Linked DNA regions of Azospirillum brasilense. The protein of the gene in region 2 binds, or shares a complex with, the protein of the main gene of each other region. Links are inferred from orthologs where the notes say so. Each region holds a gene or a part of one and is shown on either strand. Other genes may lie near its edges. The genes, in order: D3869_RS05360 and dapF.

The links.
Region 1: the proteins of dapF (region 2) and D3869_RS05360 are in contact, whole or in part, in a solved structure (PDB 5YGU), measured with the Escherichia coli proteins. The link is inferred for Azospirillum brasilense from one-to-one orthologs.

What each region holds. Positions count from the first base shown.
Region 1 is NZ_CP032345.1:1,092,088-1,095,354, reverse strand. The notes cover bases 38-2,992. They hold D3869_RS05360 (RNA pyrophosphohydrolase), read right to left. Parts: upstream 1,787-2,992; coding sequence 1,289-1,786; downstream 38-1,288. Other genes in these bases: D3869_RS05355 (divergent polysaccharide deacetylase family protein), read right to left, coding at 1,792-2,992; D3869_RS05365 (acyl-ACP desaturase), read left to right, coding at 449-1,267; D3869_RS05370 (F0F1 ATP synthase subunit epsilon), read left to right, coding at 38-251. Outside these bases: more of D3869_RS05370, read left to right, coding at 1-37; more of D3869_RS05355, read right to left, coding at 2,993-3,036; D3869_RS05350 (S41 family peptidase), read right to left, coding at 3,054-3,267. UniProt on the Escherichia coli protein: Master regulator of 5'-end-dependent mRNA decay.
Region 2 is NZ_CP032345.1:1,982,019-1,985,075, reverse strand. Bases 313-3,057 are described here. They hold dapF (diaminopimelate epimerase), read left to right. Parts: upstream 313-1,139; coding sequence 1,140-1,976; downstream 1,977-3,057. Other genes in these bases: mtaB (tRNA (N(6)-L-threonylcarbamoyladenosine(37)-C(2))-methylthiotransferase MtaB), read left to right, coding at 2,007-3,057; D3869_RS09585 (hypothetical protein), read left to right, coding at 750-1,064; D3869_RS09590 (GtrA family protein), read left to right, coding at 313-597. In the rest of the region: D3869_RS09595 (glycosyltransferase family 2 protein), read left to right, coding at 1-160; more of D3869_RS09590, read left to right, coding at 163-312. UniProt on the Escherichia coli protein: Involved in the succinylase branch of the L-lysine biosynthesis and in the biosynthesis of the pentapeptide incorporated in the peptidoglycan moiety. Catalyzes the stereoinversion of LL-2,6-diaminopimelate (L,L-DAP) to meso-diaminopimelate (meso-DAP).

The DNA.
Region 1 (3,267 bases), 890 kb from region 2 along the record:
AGGCCGACCGCGTGGTCGACCGGGTGTTCGTCGCCGGCGGCTTCGCCGAGGTGACCGAGACCCGCTGCACCGTCCTGGCCGAGGAGGCCATCGCGGTCGCCGAGATCGACCGCGCCAAGGTCGAGCAGCAGATCCGCGACCTGGGCGAGGATCTGGAGGACGCCAAGTCCGACGACGAGAAGGCCCGCGTGGAGGCGAAGATCGCCATTGCCCGCGCCAAGCTCGACGCGACCGGCGCGACCACGCACTGACACCGGGCACGGCCCGGCGGCGACCGCCGGCTGGGCCGTTTCCGTTGCATTGCGCCATCGCAGCCATACATAGTATCCCCCAGGGGATCGAACGCCTCCCGGCCCGTCCGTCGAGGCGTTTTTGTTTTTACCGTCCTATTCTCCGTCAGAGCGTGGAACAACCGGCCCGGAACGGCGGCCAGCAGCGGGAGTGGAGTGTGGCGTTGCACTGGAAATACGAAGAGCTTCCCTGGGATCAACTGGACCACAGCAAGGTCGATCCCGATCTCGTCCCGCTCATCAAGGCGGCGGCCCTGGTGGAGTTCAACGCCGACGACTACACGGCCTATCTCTGCAACGTCTTCCACGACGATCCCGAGTTCCAGGAGGTCGCGCACGGCTGGGCGGTCGAGGAGGTCCAGCACGGCCGCGCGCTCGGCAAATGGGCGGAGCTGGTCGATCCGACCTTCAACTTCGACCGGGCCGTGGAGCGCTTCCGCGCCGGCTACAAGGTGCCGATCGACCTCGCCGCCTCGGTCCGCGGCTCGCGCACCGGCGAGATGATCGCCCGCTGCATGGTCGAAACCGGCACCAGCAGCTATTACGCGGCCATCGGCGACTCGACGGACGAACCGGTCCTCAAGCTGATCTGCAAGAACATCGCCGCCGACGAGCTGCGCCACTTCAAGCTCTTCTACACCTACACGAAGAAGTATCTGGAGCTGGAGCAGCTCAACAAGTTCCAGCGCCTCAAGGTCGCGCTGTCGCGCATCGGCGAGTCGGAGGACGACGAGCTGGCCTACGCCTACTACGCGGCTAACGCGCCGGAGGGCGAGCCCTACGCGCACAAGACCTACAATCAGGCCTACATGCGCCGCGCCTACGGCCGCTACCGGCCCAAGCACGTCGACCGGGCGGTGGCGATGGTGTTCAAGGCCTGCGGGCTGAAGCCGCACACCCGCTTCTACAGCGTCGCCGCACGCGGCGCCTGGTGGCTGATCGAAAGCCGCGCCAAGCGGCTCGCCAAGGTCGCCTGAACAAGCCGGACGCGGCGGGGGTCAACCCCGCCGCAGCGTCGCGATGATCGGGGCGAACTCCGCCAGGACCGACTCGTAGACCGGGCGCTTGAAGGGCACGATCAGGCCGGGCAGGTCGTCGGCATCGACCCACGTCCAGGCGTCGAACTCCGGATGCTCGGTGGCGAGGTCGATGTCGCTGTCCGCGCCGGTGAAGCGGGCGGCCAGCCAGACCTGCTCCTGGCCGCGCCAACGGCCCTTCCAGACCTTGCCCAGCAGATGGTCGGGCAGGTCGTAGCGCAGCTTCTCCGCCGTCTCTCCGAGGATCTCGGCCTTGTCGGTGCCGATCTCCTCCTTCAGCTCGCGCAGGGCGGCCTCGTGCACGCCCTCGCCCTCGTCGATGCCGCCCTGGGGCATCTGCCAGGCGTCCTTGCTGTCGCAGCGCCGGGCCACGAAGACCTGCCCGCGGTCGTTCAGCAGCATCACCCCGACGCAGGGGCGGTAGGGAAGGGACTCGCGGTCGATAGGCTTCTTGCTCATGCGCCTTATTGCTTCTGCATGTTGGCCACGGCGGAGACCGGCACGATGGCGATGCCACGGTCGGCCAGCCCGGTGAGCCACAGGTTGATCCGTTCGATGGTGCTGGGGTAGGGCGCGCCGATGCCCACCGCGGCGCCGTTGGCCTTGGCGATGGCCTCCAGCTCGGCGAGCTGGTCGTCGATGGCGCCGCGCGACAGGTCGCGGTCGATCACCCGGTCGGCGAAGGCCCGCGGCACGCCCGCCTGACCCGCCAGGGTGCCGGCGACGCTGCGCGGGTTGGCGCGGGCGTCCAGCACCATCAGGCCGCGCGCCTTCATCGCCGCGACGACCGGGTTCACCGCGTCGGGGTTGGCGGTGAATTTGCTGCCCGTGGTGCTGGTGATGCCGACATAGCCGACCGCCTTGCCCAGCGACCATTCCAGCCGCTCCATGTTGCGCTCGGGCGGCAGCATGCTCAACAGGGCGTTGGGGCCGGGATCGTTGCGTGGGTAGTCCTGGGGCTCCATGGGGATGGAGAGCATCACCTCGTGCCCCTTGCCGCGGGCGCGCTCGACCCAGTTGTCCAGCCGCTCGGCGTAGGGGACGAAGGCCAGTGTGATCGTCGGCGGCAGCTTCTGCAGGGCGTTGCCGGTGGTCACGCCGGATATGCCCATCTCGGCCAGCACGATGGCGATGCGCGGGCGGCGGTCGGCGGCGGGGAAGGGGCGGGCGTAGACCTGCCAGGGCTTGCGCCCGTCCTCAGCGATGCGCGGCAGCGGTCCGTTGCGCGAATCCTCGACCAGGCCGGGGACTGGTGCCGGCGTCAGGGTGACCGGCTCGTTCACGGCCACGGCGAGCGGCGGCGGTGCGACCGCGGCGGGGGGCGGAGCCATCGCCGGAGCGGCGGTCGGAGGAGCCGGCTGGACGGGAACGGCCGCTACCGCGGCGGGCGGCGGCGCCGACGGTGCGGGCGCCTGCGCGCCCTTGACCGCCACCTCGACGCGGGGAATGGCGGCCCGCCACGCCTCGGTCGTGTGCTCTCCGTTCATCGCCAGCCAACCGCCCAGCCCGCCCAGCCCGAGGGCCAGCGCGGCGTAGGCGCCGAGCAGCCTCTTGGCGAGGGGCGACAGCGGGCGGCGCTCCTTGCGCGCGCGCGGCGCGTCGTCGGAATCGCCACCGGCCTTGCGGCGCCGGAGGCGGGCCAGCAGGCCGGGTCCGGAACGTTCCCGTTTCGCGGGCTTCAGGCGGCCCAGCAGGGCGGCAGCGTTCACGGACCCGTTCCCTTCCCTCAGTGCGCGCGGGCCTGGAACAGGGCGACGCCCCGCAGCAGGTCGAGCGCGCGGGCCAGCTGGTAGTCGAAGGGCGGCTGGTTGGGCGCGCCCTCGCCATTCTCCGCGGACGGCGCCGCCGGGGCGTTGCCGTTGGCCGGAGCCGGCGTCGCACCCGGCGCTGCGCCCGGAGCCGCACCAGGGGCCGACCCGGGAGCCGGTGCGTTGCTGGCG
Region 2 (3,057 bases):
CGTGCTGTCCACCGGGCTGATGCTGCTGGGCTTCCTCAGCCTGACCTGCGGGCTGATCCTCGACACGGTCACGCTGGGCCGCCGCGAGGCCAAGCGCATGCGCTACCTGTCCATCCCCGCGCCGGGCGTCCATCCGGTCCGCAAGGCCGCCGGGTCCTGACCATGGGCGATCTCCTCGGCACCCTGTCCGACAGCCGGCTCGGCCGGCTGGCCGTGCAGTTCGGCAAGTTCGGCCTCGTCGGCGTGGTCGGTCTGGTGGTGGACACGGCGGTGGTCTACGCGCTGGTGTTCGGCGCCGGGCTGGAATTCTTCGCCGCCCGCATCCCCGCCTATCTGGCCGCCGCCACCACGACCTTCGCGCTGAACCGCGCCTTCACCTTCCGCGGGGCGGCCGACGCGCCGCTGTACCGGCAATGGGCGACCTTCCTGGCCGCCAACGCCTTCGGCGGGGCGGTGAATTACGGCGTCTCGGTCGGGCTGGAAGCCGCCCTGCCCATCGCCGAGGCCCACCCGGTGCTGGCCGTCGCGGCCGGTTCGCTGTCCGGCATGGCGCTGAACTTCGCCGCCTCCAAGCATCTGGTCTTCAAAGGCGCCTGACCTTCGGACTGCCAAGGGCAACCTCCCCTTCCGGATATCTCCCGAAGCCTCATTGTGCGCCGCCGCAGACACCCGAAGTCCATGGAATGGGGCGCATCCGACAGGACTGGCCCCGACACCGACCTGCCTTGGCAAAGAGCCGGGAGGGAGCCATGAACAACAGCGACGTGCTGTGGGCCTGGGTGGCTGGAGTCACCGTGTCCGTAGCCCTGCTGGTCGGGCTGTCCCGCACGGGCGGACCGCCGACCCATGCTGTGGAGGGGCATTTCACGTTGCCCGACATGGCGATGGGCGCCGCGGGTTGGGATTACGAGGCGTGGGAGCGCACCGGCGGAACGCCGCCGCGGCCCGAGTCGGAGGACACCCTCGCCCGGATGCTCGACCTGCTGGAAGGCATCCCCCCGGCGTCGGGCGCCACCCTGCCCGACGGGGACACGGCCGACACCGGCGGAGCCGAAACCCAGTGACTCCGTGAACTGTTTGCCGCGACCACCCCGTGCAGCCATGGACTCCGCAGGCCCGGTCGCCATATAACGGCGGTCATGACGCGCGAATTCCTGAAGATGCACGGGCTCGGCAACGACTTTGTCGTGATCGACGCCCGCAAAACGCCGTACTCGCCGGCCGAGGCCGAGGTGCGTGCCATCGCCGACCGCAAGACCGGGGTGGGCTGCGACCAGTTCATCGTGATCGAGCCGGCGAAAACGGACGGCACGGCGGGCTTCATGCGCATCCGCAACGCCGACGGCGGCGAGGTGTCGGCCTGCGGCAACGCCTCGCGCTGCGTCGGCTGGCTGCTGATGGAGGAGGCGGGGGCGGAGCGCGTCGCCTTCGAGACCAACGCCGGCATCCTGCAGGCCAGCCGCGCCGACAACGGGCGCATCACCGTGGACATGGGTCAGGCCAATCTGGACTGGACGCAGATCCCGCTGGCGGAACCGGCGGACACGCTGTGCCTCGACGCGGTGTCGCACGGCGGCTTCGCCGGTCCCACCGCGGTCAGCATGGGCAACCCGCACGCCGTCTTCTTCGTGGACGACGCCGAGGCGGTGCCGCTGGCCGAGGTCGGCCCGGTGTTCGAGAATCACCCGGCCTTCCCCGAGCGCACCAACGTCGAGTTCGTCCAGGTGCTGTCCCCCGGCAGCGTCCGCATGCGCGTGTGGGAGCGCGGGGCCGGCATCACCCAGGCCTGCGGGACCGGCGCCTGCGCCACCGCGGTCGCCGCGATCCGCCGCGGGCTGACCAACCGCAAGGTCGACGTGATCCTGGACGGCGGCACCCTGACCATCGAATGGCGTGAGGACGGCCGCGTCCTGATGACCGGCCCGGTCGCCCTGAGCTACAGCGGGCGGCTGTCTGCGGAGTTGGCGGCCGCCTGAACGAATGGCCGCCCGTTAGGCTGAAAGAGCATGAGCGACACTGTGACCAACGAGCCGGAGATCGTCACCTTCGGCTGCCGCCTGAACACCTATGAATCCGAGGTGATGCGCACCCACGCCCGCAACGCCGGGCTGGGGGACGTCGTCATCGTCAACACCTGCGCGGTGACCTCGGAGGCGGAACGGCAGGCCCGCCAGACCATCCGCAAGCTGCGCCGCGAGCGCCCGAACGCCCGCATCGTGGTGACCGGCTGCGCCGCCCAGATCGACCCGCAGCGCTACGGCGCCATGCCGGAGGTCGATCAGGTCCTGGGCAACCAGGAGAAGCTGCAGCCGGAAAGCTGGGGTCTGGCCCCGGCGGAGAAGGTGCTGGTCAACGACATCATGTCGGTCAAGGAGACCGCGGGCCACCTGATCGGCGGATTCGAGGACCGGGCGCGCGCCTTCGTCCAGGTCCAGCAGGGCTGCGACCACCGCTGCACCTTCTGCATCATTCCCTACGGCCGCGGCCCGTCGCGCTCCGTTCCCATCGGGGCGGTGGTGGAGCAGGTGCAGGCGCTGGTGAAGGCCGGCTACAACGAGGTCGTGCTGTCCGGCGTGGACATCACCAGCTTCGGCCCCGATTTGCCGGGCACGCCGACGCTGGGGCAGATGGTGCGCCGCCTGCTTGCGCTGGTGCCGGAGTTGCCGCGGCTGCGCCTGTCCTCGCTCGACTGCATCGAGATCGACGACGACCTGTGGCGCCTGATCGAGACCGAGCCGCGGCTGATGCCGCACCTCCACCTGTCGCTCCAGGCCGGCGACGACATGATCCTGAAGCGCATGAAGCGCCGGCACAGCCGCGCCGACGCCATCGCCTTCTGCGAGCGCGTGCGCTCCCTCCGTCCCGACATGGTGTTCGGCGCCGACTTCATCGCCGGCTTCCCGACCGAGACCGACGAGATGTTCGAGAACACGATGCGGCTGGTCGAGGAGTGCGGCCTGACCTGGCTGCACGTCTTCCCCTACAGCCCGCGCCCCGGCACCCCGGCCGCCCGCATGCCGCAGGTCGACGGCGGCCTCCGCAAGGAGCGCGCGGCCC